Regions from separate parts of the Bacillus infantis NRRL B-14911 genome, predicted to be linked through region 3. Evidence: riboswitches for the same ligand, from Rfam matches in the RefSeq annotation. Region 3 holds a riboswitch; each other region holds the start of a gene.
What was found. Region 3 has a riboswitch for S-adenosylmethionine ahead of N288_RS24725 (YezD family protein). Riboswitches for the same ligand answer to the same signal wherever they lie in the genome.
Positions count from the first base shown of each region.

Region 1: it holds a riboswitch for S-adenosylmethionine, as region 3 does, so the genes downstream of both, N288_RS19640 (methionine ABC transporter ATP-binding protein) here and N288_RS24725 (YezD family protein) in region 3, are expected to answer to the same signal.
Region 2: it holds a riboswitch for S-adenosylmethionine, as region 3 does, so the genes downstream of both, mtnK (S-methyl-5-thioribose kinase) here and N288_RS24725 (YezD family protein) in region 3, are expected to answer to the same signal.

Region 1 is NC_022524.1:3,878,451-3,883,065, reverse strand. It holds gene N288_RS19655 (MFS transporter) at 1-758, shown strand, start outside; SAM riboswitch class I at 912-1,011, shown strand; gene N288_RS19650 (O-acetylhomoserine aminocarboxypropyltransferase/cysteine synthase family protein) at 1,108-2,424, shown strand; SAM riboswitch class I at 2,552-2,659, shown strand; gene N288_RS19640 (methionine ABC transporter ATP-binding protein) at 2,853-3,878, shown strand; gene N288_RS19635 (methionine ABC transporter permease) at 3,871-4,539, shown strand; gene N288_RS19630 (MetQ/NlpA family ABC transporter substrate-binding protein) at 4,555-4,615, shown strand, end outside.
Region 2 is NC_022524.1:1,529,317-1,533,931, forward strand. It holds gene N288_RS07785 (PAS domain-containing sensor histidine kinase) at 1-158, shown strand, start outside; gene N288_RS07790 (DUF2087 domain-containing protein) at 294-878, shown strand; gene N288_RS07795 (GNAT family N-acetyltransferase) at 885-1,631, shown strand; gene mtnK (S-methyl-5-thioribose kinase) at 1,609-2,799, opposite strand; SAM riboswitch class I at 2,896-3,052, opposite strand; gene N288_RS07805 (carbon-nitrogen family hydrolase) at 3,143-3,919, opposite strand; gene N288_RS07810 (pyridoxal phosphate-dependent aminotransferase) at 4,057-4,615, shown strand, end outside.
Region 3 is NC_022524.1:2,466,720-2,471,334, forward strand. It holds gene sat (sulfate adenylyltransferase) at 1-260, opposite strand, end outside; gene N288_RS12330 (inorganic phosphate transporter) at 266-1,345, opposite strand; gene N288_RS12335 (phosphoadenylyl-sulfate reductase) at 1,361-2,071, opposite strand; gene N288_RS24725 (YezD family protein) at 2,179-2,310, opposite strand; SAM riboswitch class I at 2,430-2,533, opposite strand; gene N288_RS12345 (RDD family protein) at 2,654-3,466, opposite strand; gene N288_RS12350 (stage II sporulation protein M) at 3,563-4,543, shown strand.

The DNA.
Region 1 (4,615 bases), 1.4 Mb from region 3:
TCTCGGAGCTGGCGAGCATACGGTTTACTTTACTGCTGGGAGGAGCCATCTATCTGGCGGGAATATTTCCGATACTCCGCTTTCAGGAAAACCGGAGCGATAAAATCCCGCAAATCGGCGGAGCTAAAGGAAGCAAACGGTTTTCTCTGAAGGATGATGGTTTCAAGATCATCATCCTGTTCGCTGCAGCACAGCTGTTTATCGGATTTGGGGCAGGGCTTGTCATACCTTACCTGAATCTATATTTTGCAGACCGTTTCCATGCGTCGAATTCTGCAATCGGGCTGATTATTTCCCTCGGTCAGGCAGCTACGGCAGCGGCCATGATCATTGGTCCCCAGGTGGTAAGGAGGATCGGGGAGGTAAAGGCAGTCGTTTTCCTGCAGCTTTCCTCCCTGCCTTTCCTTCTACTGACTGCTTACACAGAGAATTTATGGCTGGCCGCCATTGGCTTTCTATTCAGGCAGGCTTTAATGAATGCGGGAAATCCGATCCAGATGTCTTTGATGATGTCGAAGGTGGATGATTCCAAAAGAGGCCTGGCCAGCTCGGTGAATCAGATGGTGTTCAATCTGGGCTGGGCAGTGATGGGCCCTGTCTCTACAGGCCTTGTCATCAAATACGGAGACTATTGGGGATATTCTATTGTCTTCACCATAACTGCAGTCTTATATTTAATAGGCTCTACATACTTTTTTGTCGTATTCAGAAGGCTTTCAGAGCCTTCTGGAAGAACAAATACAGCAAAGATTGTATGATAAGCGGATATTTCTCGGGAAATTGTCATAAGCCTTTCTATTTGTCGAACATTCATAGAAATATAAAACTGAACTTTCTAAAAAATCAGTTGACTCTTTTTTGCTGGTTATGATACTATCATTTTAACTTCAAGCACGCTAAAAATTTCATATTTCTTATCAAGAGAGGTGGAGGGACTGGCCCGATGAAACCCGGCAACCGGCAATAGAACGGTGCTAATTCCAGCAGAGCATGATCTCTGGCAGATAAGTTGAGCGAAAAAGCCCCTCTTCTGCAGAGGGGCTTTTATTGTTACCAGCAGTGATCCGGCATAATGAAAATATCTGATAACCCGAAGGAGAGATAACAATGGCAGAGAAGCAAAAGAACTATCGATTTGAAACACTTGGTGTACATGGAGGACTGCAGCCTGACCCTGCAACAGGGGCAAGGGCAGTGCCGATCTATCAGAATAATGCTTATCAGTTCCAGAATACAGAGCACGCCGCCAATCTGTTCGGCTTAAAGGAGCCGGGCTATATCTATACAAGAATCCATAATCCGACAGTTACTGTATTTGAGGAAAGGGTCTCACTGCTTGAAGGCGGCGTAGGGGCACTTGCTGTTGCAAGCGGCCAGGCTGCCATCACTCTTGCCATCCTGAACATTGCCCAGGCCGGAGATGAAATTGTAGCAGCTTCAAATCTTTATGGAGGGACATATAATTTATTTGCCGTCACTCTTCCTAAATACGGAATCAATGTAAAGCTGGTCAATCCCGATGACCCGGAAAATTTCAGGGAGGCCATCAATGAAAAAACAAAAGCTGTATTCGCTGAAACAATCGGCAATCCAAGCTTAAAGGTCCTCGATATTGAGAAAGTGGCGGAAATTGCCCATGAAGCAGGTATTCCGCTGATAGTTGATAATACCTTTGCCACTCCATATCTCTGCAGGCCGATTGATTTTGGGGCAGACATCGTAATCCACTCAGCGACAAAATGGCTGCTGGGAAATGGGACGACAATGGGGGGCGTCATAGTAGACGCAGGTCGTTTTGACTGGAATTCAGTCAAATTCCCTGGCTTCACCAATCCGGACCCAAGCTACAATAACCTGGTGTACAGTGAAGCAATCGGCGCGGCAGCTTTTATCGTCAAAGCCAGAGTCCAGCTGCTGAGGGACCTGGGGCCAGCACTTAGCCCGCAGAACGCATTCCAGTTCACTCTCGGTCTTGAAACACTGCATGTGAGGATGAAGGAGCATATCAGCAATACAAAGAAAGTGACAGAGTATCTAAAGAATCACCCTGCTGTGACCTGGGTGCTTTATCCGGGGGATGAAGGCCATCCTGATAAGGCACTTGCTGATAAGTATTTGCCTAAAGGAGCCGGAGCTGTGGCTGTATTTGGAATTGAGGGAGGCAGGGAGGCCGGTGCCAAGCTGATCAACAGCCTGGAACTGTGGGCGCATGTAGCCAATGTCGGCGATGCAAAAAGCCTCATCATCCATCCTGCCAGCACCACTCACCAGCAGCTTGATTCAGAAGGCCTGAAGTCAGCAGGGGTGCCGGAGGATCTAATCCGCATTTCTGTTGGCATAGAAAATGCCGAAGATCTCATCGAGGACCTGGAGCAGGCAATTGAAGCCGCAACCGGAAGCCATTCACTGGCAGGGAAGGTGTGAACTTCAGGATTCAGCCGGTAATTTTTAGAATTAAACTTTGTTGTTGACACCCTTTTTCATCCATGATACGATAGCACTCGTAATTCAAAAATGGCTAATGAATGAAAATGAACTTCATATATGATAGCTCTTATCAAGAGAGGTGGAGGGATGTGCCCGATGAAGCCCGGCAACCGTCAATGTTTATTGAAATGGTGCCAATTCACACAAAGCTTTTAGCTTTGGCAGATGAGAGAAAGGTTTTTCCATCATGCCTTTCTGCTCACATGCAGAAAGGCATTTTTATTTTTACAGAAAAGTCTCCTGTCTTGAAGCCATGGAATAATCTTGCCCTGGTTTCAGGAAACTACTCTTATGGGGATTGGCAGGATGATATATCTCTGTAAAGCCATTTGTCTAATTGGATATAAAAGAGGTGAATACGGCAATTGATTTCAATAAAAGATGTTAAAAAGATATATTCGTCAAAAAAAGGCCCGGTCAAAGCAGTTGATGATGTCAACCTTGAAATCAAGGAAGGTGAAATCTTCGGAGTGATCGGCTACAGCGGTGCAGGGAAAAGCACCTTGATCCGGATGCTGAACGGGCTTGAGCTTCCCTCAGAGGGAACGGTTACGGTAGCCGGCAGGGAGATCTCAAAAATCAGGGGTGCGGAGCTGCGCAAAGCGCGCCAGGAAATCAGCATGATCTTCCAGCACTTTAACCTTCTCTGGTCAAGGACCGTAAGAGACAATATTGCATTCCCGCTGGAAATTGCGGGGGTTGCGCGCCAGGAAAGAGAAAAAAGAGTAAATGAGCTCATCAACCTTGTCGGCCTTGACGGCCGTGAGGATGCTTACCCTTCCCAGCTGAGCGGCGGGCAGAAGCAACGCGTCGGGATTGCCAGGGCGCTTGCGAATAACCCGAAGGTGCTTCTGTGCGATGAGGCAACCTCGGCGCTTGACCCGCAGACAACGGATTCCATTCTGGATCTGCTAGTGGACATCAACAGCCGCCTGGGACTGACCATTGTACTTATTACTCATGAAATGCATGTAATCAGGAAGATCTGCCATCGGGTAGCTGTCATGGAAGGCGGAAAGGCCGTGGAAATCGGCCCTGTCCTGGAAGTGTTTAAAAATCCGCGCGAGCAGATCACAAAGAGATTCGTCCAGCAGGTCACAGAACCTGAGGAAACAAAAGAGACTGCAGAGGCCTTGCTTGGATTGTATCCGCATGGAAAAGTCGTACAGCTGTCCTTCGTCGGGGAATCGGCTGAACAGCCGCTCATCACGAATCTGATCCGTTCCTTTGAGTTGACAGTTAATATCCTTCAAGGGAAAATCTCGCAGACTCAAAACGGCTCTTATGGAACATTGTTCATCCATCTAGATGGGCAGGCTGACGAAATTGCCAAAGCGATTGAATATATCCATGCACAGCAGGTTGGCGTGGAGGTGATTTCGAATGCTTAATGAATTTTTCCCAAATGTTAACTGGGATAAGATGTGGGAAGCAACGAATGAAACGCTTTATATGACTGGCATTTCTGTACTGGTTACATTCGTATTGGGGATTGTGCTCGGCCTGCTGCTTTTCCTTACTTCCAGGGGGAACATCTGGCAAAATGCACTCATCAATAAAATTATAGCGGCGTTTGTCAATGTATTCAGGTCCATCCCGTTCATCATTTTAATCGTATTGCTGATCCCGTTCACGAAATTCCTTGTGGGCAGCATGATCGGAGAAAATGCCGCCTTGCCTGCACTGATCATCGGTGCGGCACCATTTTATGCCCGTATGGTTGAAATTGCTTTGCGGGAAATTGATAAAGGCGTCATTGAAGCAGCCAAGTCAATGGGTGCAAGAACGAGCACAATCATCTTTAAGGTGCTCCTCCCTGAATCCATGCCGGCTCTTGTATCGGGCATTACTGTTACAGCCATCTCGCTTGTGGGCTTTACCGCAATGGCAGGAGTCATCGGTGCAGGAGGACTTGGGAACCTTGCTTATCTGGAAGGCTTCCAGCGGAACCGCTTTGATGTAACCTTGATGGCGACCATCGTCATCCTGCTGATTGTGTTTATCCTCCAAGTAATTGGAGATATCATAACTTCTAAACTAGACAAACGATAAAAGGAGACTTAACTAATGAAAAAATGGTTATCACTTGTATTGGCACTTGCCGTAGCGCTCGTCATTTCAGCATGCG
Region 2 (4,615 bases), 940 kb from region 3:
GGACCGGGCTGGGCTTAATGGTCACATATAAAATAATTGAAGAGCATGAAGGTAATATTGAAGTGGAAAGCAAAATGGGGGAAGGAACCGTTTTTCATATCGATCTCCCCATAAAGCGGGGCGGGTACCAGGATCCAGGCGGCATTTTTACTTTATAGCAAAAAAGAAATACCGATTGTTCAAATTTGTATCATTCAGCAGAATGATGCATTTTTTTTGCAAAAGAATTGACTGCTGTATTCTAATTTGATATAAATCTAATTAGACATACATCAAATTTGGAGGCTGATCTCATGCAGTTAGACAGACTGGTGGCATTTCATAAAACGATGGGCGACCCTGCCAGAATACGGATTATAGCACTATTATCGAATGGGCCTCTGCATGGCCAGGCAATTGCAGGCAAATTGGGCCTTACTCCCCCGACGATCACCCATCATTTAAACAAGCTAAAAGCTATTAATAGCATCTATCAGCGCCGTGATAAAAACACCATCTATTATTACTTGAATGAATCGGTTATCAAACAGCAGGCAGAGGTTCTCATTAACCTGTTTGATAAAAAGGAAGGAGAGATGGAAGAAATGCTGGAAATGCATAATGAGAAACAAAAGGTTATCGAAAATTTCATCACAAAAGAAGGGAAGCTCAAGAATATACCGGCACAGCGCAAGAAAAAGCTGTTTATCTTTGAGCATATTGCTTCAGGTCTGAAAATGGGAAAGAAATATCCTGAAAAAGAGCTTAATGAGTATATAAAGAAATTCCATGAAGACTATGCGACGATCAGGAGAGAATTTATCGTCAATCATTTCATGTACAGGGAAAACAGCGTTTATGAGTTGAACCCCCGTGAAATGTGGGCTAAGCCGGAGTAGCTTGATATGGCCTATATGTATGAGCATATACCTGGAACTGATTTTGTCCCAGTCTTTGCTTCGGCTGTTCTTGATGGCCTTATACCAGGTGAGGTACAGGAGAGGCAAGGAAGTCTGCTGATATCCCTCACCAGCGGCATCCACTATGCCGCGGGACGAGCGGGAGAAGGGTCATTTGACCTGCTGGCAGGAAAATTGGATGAAGCAGAGAAAAATGGGAGGCGGTTCACACTTTTTTCCGGCTCTGCCGAACTGGATCAATTCATATCCGGCCAGTTTGGAGAGAGGCTCAATAAGCATCACCGCCATTCCTTTCAAAATTTTTCGCCGGTTCCTAAACTGTCTACCAAAAGCAGCGAAGTCTCCTTTTTTCCGCTGGATAGGGAGTCAGCAGGTGAATATCCTGAGTTCCGAATGGATTATTTCAGCACATACTGGGGATCCATTGAGCATTTTCTGAGATCCGGATTCGGCATCAGGGTGCTGATGGGAGAGCAGGCAGCCGGTGAATGTGTTTCTATATTCAGGAGCAATGAATTTGCCGAAATGGATATCCATATAGCAGAAAGTGCCAGGGGAAAGGGGCTGGGAGCCATGCTTGCTGCGAGATTCATTAAAACTGCCCTGGGAAAAAATCTGCAGCCGCGCTGGGATTGCAGCGCGGCCAATCTGGCAAGTAAGAAGCTTGCAGAAAAACTGGGTTTTTCTGAACCTGCGGAATACCTTGTTTTCACCCTGCCGAAACAAGGCTGACAATCCTGCATAAATCCTTTGCATCTGCGATTTCCCTGCGCTGAAGGATCAGGTTTCTCCCTGCAGCCAGTGCAGCTCTCTTGGCAGCCAGGCGCGCCTTTTTGTCTTCTATCCCGTCAAGGTCAGCAACATGGGCCAGTCCGATTGTCCTTCTTATCAGCTCACAGCCTGCAAAACCAACCGCATCTTCCCAATATTTCTGAAGCACAGCGGATAGAAAACCTTCTGTTCCAGCAAAAGGATCTTTATTATCCTTCTGCCATAAAAGAGAGAAATCATCTGAGAAAGTTCCCCAGAATGTTTCAATATGATGATCTATAAGTCTCGTTTTCTCAGGATTGGCGATAGACTGGAATAACAGATTGGCAATCACCTGTCCGATATCAAAACCTGCAGGGCCGTAGAAAGCAAATTCCGGGTCGATGACTTTTGTCTCCGCATCGGAAGCAAAGATGCTTCCTGTATGCAAATCACCGTGAAGCAGCGCCTCCGCTTCATTTAAGAAAATTTTCCTGAGGCGCGCTGCCTCGAGTTTCAATACTGAATCAGCCCATAAGGCTTCTGCATCGCCTTTCAGCTCTTCTTCAAAATCATTGGTCGGGCTATTGAAATAAGGATCTGCAAATATCAGGTCTTCCGTAATTTTGCACAGCTCCGGGTTGTAAAAATCTTTGGCAAGCTTTTTCTTATCAGCCTGAAGAAGGCCGTAGTCCGAGGTATAGAACAAAGTTCTTGCCAGGTAGTTTCCAAGATGGCCGGAAAGCAGCGGATATTCTTTTCCAGAGATCAGCCCTGTACGGCTGATCTCCAGGTGTGAAAGATCTTCCATCACAGTCACCGCGAGCTCTTCATCATTGTAGAAAACTTCCGGCACAAAATCCGGAGCAAGCTTTTTAAAAAGTTTAAGCGCTTCTGCTTCAATAGCAGCCCTTTTCAAGGTCAGCGGCCAGCTTTCGCCTACTACCTTGGCAAAAGGGAGAGCCTGCTTGATAATCAGGCTTTTTCCTGTCCCGTTTTCCTTGATCCTAAAGACAAGGTTAAGATTTCCGTCGCCTATTTCTTCCGTGGCTAAAGATGCATTTCCGGGAAACTGGCCAAGGCTTACAGCGAGTTCCGCGGCTGTTTTTTCTGTCAGCGGAGCATATTTATTTTTTACGAGTGTCATCATTTTTCCCTCCTGAATTTGGAGGCTTTATTTATCCATCAGGACATAAAAAAGCCTCTTTCTCATGCTGAAAGAGGCTTGAAGTATTGAGCTTCGCACCTCTTATCTGCCAGAAAGCCAAGCTTTCTGCTGGAATTAGCACCGTGCCTTATGGAGGAATTCTCCGGCGCAAGGATTGCGCCCCATCTCACGATGGAATTACGGTCGGTTGCTGGGCATCATCGGGCCAAGTCCCTCTGCCTGCTCTTGATAAGAGAATATAAGTTTGTATAAACGGCTGCCGCCAGCCATTTGAAAAAATAGTAACAGCGGCATATGTTTTCTGTCAATAAAAATTTAAAAAATTCTAATAGAATTCAGGTTTGCGGTCCGTAAAAACTGGGATGCGTGCCCTCACTTCCTCTACAAGCCTGAGGTCGAGATCTGCTGAAAGGATTTCTTCGTGCTCTGAAGCCTCTGCAACGACTTCGCCCCATGGATTGATGATGATGGAGTGGCCGGCAAATTGATTGGCCGGATCAGATCCGGCCCTGTTGCAGGCAACCACATAGCATTGATTTTCAATGGCTCTTGCAATCAGCAGCGCGCGCCAATGGGCGAGGCGGGGCAGGGGCCATTCAGCCACGACGAAAATGGCTTCTGCTCCTTCAAGTGCATGCTTGCGGATCCATTCAGGAAAACGGATATCGTAGCAGATAAAGCCGGCCATGGGATGGCCATTCAGATTGAAAGAAGCATCCCCGCTCCCGGGTGACAGGTGGAGATGTTCATCCATCAGTTGAAAAAGGTGCAGCTTGCTGTATTGGTGCAGGAGTTCACCTGTGCTGCTGACTGCAAGCAGGGTGTTGAAAACACCATCCTCTGTTTTATTTGCGACGCTTCCTCCAATGAAGGCAGCATGATGCTTATGGGCCATAGTCTGCAAAAACCGGATGCTTGATTCTGCGTGCCTGTCCCCGATTTCTTCCAGTCGGGTTAAATCATAGCCCGTTGTCCACAGCTCAGGCAGCACGATGATATCGGGATTGTCTTTGCTTGCGCGCTCGATCAGCGTTTCAGCTTTTTCGTAATTTTTCTCAGGGCTGCCAAAGGAGATGTCCATTTGGATGCAGGATATTTTCATAGGGTAAACCTCCGTATGCAAAGGATAAAATGATAAAATTGCAGAATATTTCTTTACTTCCTGCCTTTTACGTTATATCTTTGTCATTGGTTTTTCAAATAAAAATTTAATCCACATGTAAAGCAGGTGACTATGTGATGAAAATATTTCCTCAATCTGAACTGTTGCAAAGTCTGCCAAAGCAGTTCTTTGCAACATTGGTGCAAAAAGCAGCCAGGTATGCCGGGCAGGGGCATGATGTCATCAATCTTGGCCAGGGAAACCCTGACAGGCCCACACCGCCGCATATCGTCAGGAAACTTCAGGAAGCAGCCGAAAATCCCCTTAATCATAAATATTCCCCTTTTCGCGGTCAGCACAGCCTGAAAGCTGCAGCAGCTGAATTTTACAAAAGGGAATATGGTGTGGACCTTGATCCGGAAAAGGAAATAGCTATTTTATTCGGCGGGAAGGCTGGCCTGGTTGAAATTCCTCAATGTCTTCTCAATCCAGGGGAAACGATCCTTGTTCCTGACCCGGGGTATCCTGATTATTGGTCAGGAGTGGCCCTTGCGAAAGCTTCTATGGCTGTCATGCCCCTGAAAGAAGAGAATCATTTTCTGCCGGATTATGGTGAGCTTTCTGAGCAGGACATCGAATCAGCCAGGATGATGTTCCTCAATTATCCGAATAATCCGACCGGAGCCACGGCTACGA
Region 3 (4,615 bases):
GCTGCTATATCCGGAATGATCGGCAGCGTGACCGGTATCGGCCATACTGTACCATCTGCAAGGCGCATACTTTCAACCACAGATTCGTAGTCCTCCTTTCCCAGAAAACCTGTCAGCGGGCTGAAAAGTCCACAGGCGATCAGCTCCAGGTCACTTAATGCAACTGAGTCTATCTCTATCTCCTGATTCGTGTTCTGGATCGGATAATCCGGATTGAATGCTTCTATGAGTTTGCCTCCATGAGGCATAGGTAGTGACATTTTCATCAGCCTTTCCTTGCTAGTTTATAAGTTTCATTTTCCGGCAGGGCCGTATTCTGCCTTCCCATCAGGAAACGGACACCGAATACAGAAATAAGGACTCCAGCCATGGCAACAATCGGGTAAAAGTCATGCTTAATGATGATTTGGATCAAGGTATAGCTCAGTACCATCGACAGTACTGGCGACACAAGCCATACACCGAGGAGCCTGATGACAATTTCTTTCTGGAAAACAGAGCGCCCCTGGCCGGCAAAGCCGATTCCGATGATGGAGCTTGTCGTGATCTGGGTCAAGGGGACGGGAATCCCGAATAAGGATGCAGCAGTGACAATGCCTGCCCCGGTACCAGAAATGATGCATCCTTCTTCGAGCCGGATATCAGTGATTTTCTTTCCGTTTGTCTCCAGCACTTTACTGCCGAGAAAAACAGCGCCTGCGGCGACGAATATACCGCCCCAGAAAATCCCTGCCTCTGGCGGGAGGATGTCAGCACCAACAAGGGGGCCAACCGCATTGGCAACATTATTCATGCCGGCCGAAAAGGCTTCAAACAATCCCATGAGTGTGACCAGGAAGCCAAGGAAGCGGATGGTGCCCGGCTTTTTGGTCTTCTTGGTTGAGCGGAGTATCCTGATCAGCTTCGCTGCAATGACAGCAATGATAAAAGCGGCCAGCGGCGTAATCAGCCAAAAAGAAATGATCCACAAGAGCTTGGAAGCAAATAAAGATTGATAAGCAATCCCTGCCCCTACAACTGATCCGACTGTCACCTCACTGGTCGACAGCGGAATTCCGAAAATATTGGCCAGGAAAAGCGACAGTGCTGCAGAGGCAAGGACAATCAGGGCTATGCTCACGGTGAAAGTGCTTTTCGGCACAATCCCGCTTCCCATCGTTTTGACAACCTCGCCCCCTCCGAGCCAGGCGCCAAGGAATACGGCGGCTCCGCACAGCAGGAGAGCAGTCTTTCGGCTTTTGATGGATCCTGATCCGTATGCAATCCCCATCGAGGCAGCTGCCCCGCTTGCTCCTATATTCATGGCAAAGAATAGTCCAATGGTCATTGCTATTGCTGCAAGCATGGTCATGCCCCCCTTTCACCCGGAATGCAGGCCGCATTCCGTCTTGCCGGTCCCAGCCCACCTGCCTGCCCTGCTGTCCCCGCCAACTCCTGCAGCCCTTGTACAGGGAAAGCATCCAATGCTTGGATACCCATTGTCATGGAGGTTATTATATGGGAGATCTTTTTTACGGATATGCTCCCAAACTTCCTCCCAAGTCCAGTGAATAAGAGGGCAGATTTTTACATTTTGAAATTTGCTGTCCTTGTTTAAAAATTGCGCCCCAGCCCTGGATGCAGACTGATCCCTCCTCAGCCCGGAAATCCAGGCGATTTTGTCTTTCATGGCTTCCTGGAGCGGAATGATCTTCCGGATGCTGCAGCAGCGGTCCGGCTCTCTTTTCCACAGTGCCGGTCCATAGGCTTCCCGCTGGTCATCCAAAGAAAGGGAAGGAAGCTTCCTTTCAATATTCAGCTCCGGAAAACGCTCCTGCACCCTTTCAATGACCTCATAGGTTTCCGGAAAATGGAGCCCGGTATCCAGGAAAATAATATGGGCATCAGGCTTTATCCCTGTGATAAGATCAATCAGTACAATCGCCTCAGCCCCGAAGCTTGAGGCGTAGCTGATATCTTGCGGGCTGTAATGGCTATAGGCCCATTCCAGCACTTTTTGTGCTCCTTTGAATCCATCGTTTTCAGGGAATGATGGCGGTTCCCAGCTGGTGTATGTTACGGTGGTGCTCATTTCAGTGCTCCTTTCATGGTGCCTTCTGTTTTTTGACTGATTTTTAACAAGAAAAAAGGCAGCCTTCCTCCCGCTTTTGGGAAAAAGACCGCCTCTAGTTTGTCTAGTCAGCGCGCTTTATTAGATTGAAGGCGAACCTTTTCATTCTTCTCAATTTGAATGACCTTGCCATCCTGCACCACAAGTGTGATGCTTCCAAACTTTACAGACTGCAGCATCCTTTGCAGATGTGCGGCCACTTCCTCCCAATCAGCATGCTTCAGATCGGCTCGCCTCCTTTTTGAATGGCTGGGATGGGGACAAGGAGGAAAAAGAAAACGCCTTTTCCAACAGGAAAAGGCGCATTTCGCATACTTGCACCTTATCTCCCAAAATGCTGGACATTTTGCTGGAATTGGCACCTTGCTTTTAGCAGGTTGCCGGGCTTCGATGGGCCAGTCCCTCAGCCACTCTAGATAAGTGATATAATCAGGAGCGTTTGCTCTGATTTATTTTATTGAAATTAATCCTACCATACCCATATGATTTGTCAACGAGTTAACGAAAAGTTTTCTAATAATTTTTTTAATTAGGAAAATATGCTCATTTTATCTGATTCTCAAATTCCCACTCCTCTTTCCCGATTAAATAAAGAACCAGCAGGATGTCTTCCAGCTGCCTGAATGACTTTCGTTCCGGATCGATATCGAGCTTTGGCAGGAGTGAATAAGAAAGTTTTTTTGTGAGCTCTTCTCTTTTGCCTATAGGGAGCTGGAGCAGCCTCTCACTATAGGTCTTTAAAAGCTTCCACTCCTCGGCGCCAATCTTCCTGACAGTCCACTCGTCCATATATATATCTTCCTTTTTCAGGCCTCTTTCCTGGATTTCTTTTTCAATCCCGGTCATTTTACCCGGCTTCTTCTTTTTCCGTTCATGCACGACCACTGTCCCGGCAGCCAGATCGCCGACCCGTTTATGCCTGGAATGAAAAAATACCATCAGAATGCCAAGCAGATAGTACACCGGCAGGGAGTCTATGATGCGGAGGAGATTTCGGATAAAGCTTGAGAGCAATGTGATGCTCTGGCCGTTATCCTGAATGACCCTTATTCCCATGATCTTTTTCCCCAGTGTCCTTCCTGCCCAAAAATATTCCAATACAAAAAAATATCCCCAGTTGACCAGAAAAAGGCAAATTAGCATAATGGCGAACGGCCATGAAAGAAAAGTATCATCAAGAAAGAATGCTGCGGCACTGGAAGCATAAAAAGCAAATAAAAGAATGCTCGCCAGATTGAATACCATAAGGATCAGCTGATCGATGATGAGGGCCCCGGCCCTGCTGCCAAGTCCGGCAGGCTGGAATTGAAGCGATACAAATTCAGGTGTTTTGATAAGAATTGTTTCTGTTTGCATGATGCACCCCATTTCCTGGAAGTTTTGCCTGTATCTCACTCTCCCTATGATTTATAATGGAGATACAACTTTTATGGTTACAGGCAGGTGATTAGATTGAATAGTAAACAGTTCATCAAGCAGCATCGGGAAAACTGGCAGGAGCTCGAGGAGCTGCTCGCCAGGATGAAAAGACGAAAAGCCGCAGGAACTGATTTGGCCCGGTTTGACAGGCTGTATCAGAAAGCAGCACAGAATCTTTCATTCTCCCGGACTTTCTTTCCAGACGAAGAAGTGACTTTTTATTTAAATGATCTTGTCGCAAAGGCGCATAATCTTTTATATAAAAGCCAATCCTCCAGTATGGCCCAGCTGAAAGATTTCTTCCAGATCAAGTTTGTGCGGCTATTGTTCGAGCAATGGAAATTTGTCGTTGCCAGCATGCTCCTTTTCACATTGGGCGGTTTGGGGAGTTTCTTTGCTGTGATCCATGATCCGCTTTCAATCCATTCGATTCTCCCGGCCGAGATGTCCGGGGCAATTGATCCCCAGAGGCTCGGCGAGAATGAAGGTGCGGTCGATTCTGCGGTCATGTCAGCAAGCATCATGACCAATAATATCCGTGTCGCAATCCTCGCATTTGCCGGCGGTATCACCTTTGGGATTTTGACCGTTTATCTTATGATTTATAATGGCATCATTGTAGGCGCCATTGCCGGCCTGTTTTGGTCTCACGGAAAATCTTATGAATTCTGGGCCTATATTGTCCCCCATGGGATGATAGAGCTTACCGCGATATTCATCGCGGGCGGAGCCGGCCTGCTTATGGGATATAAGCTTCTGGTCCCGGGCAGATACTCCCGGGGCTATCAGCTGAAAACCAAGGCAAAAAGGTCGGTTCAGCTGCTACTGGGAACTATTCCGCTCTTCATCATCGCCGGATTGATCGAGGGGTTTATCACCCCTTCCCCGCTCCCGCTGGAAATGAAGTATATGGCTGCCTTCCTGACGGTCCTTGGACTGCTGTTTTATGCCTGGTCAGGCTGGCTCCTGGATCAAAAGCGAAAACGCCTGGTTCATCCCCTGCAAGCTCCATAAATATTTGCAGGGGTATATGCTATGGATGCTCTAAAAAACAGTTTCGCGCTCCCGACAGCTCACTGAGTGCCG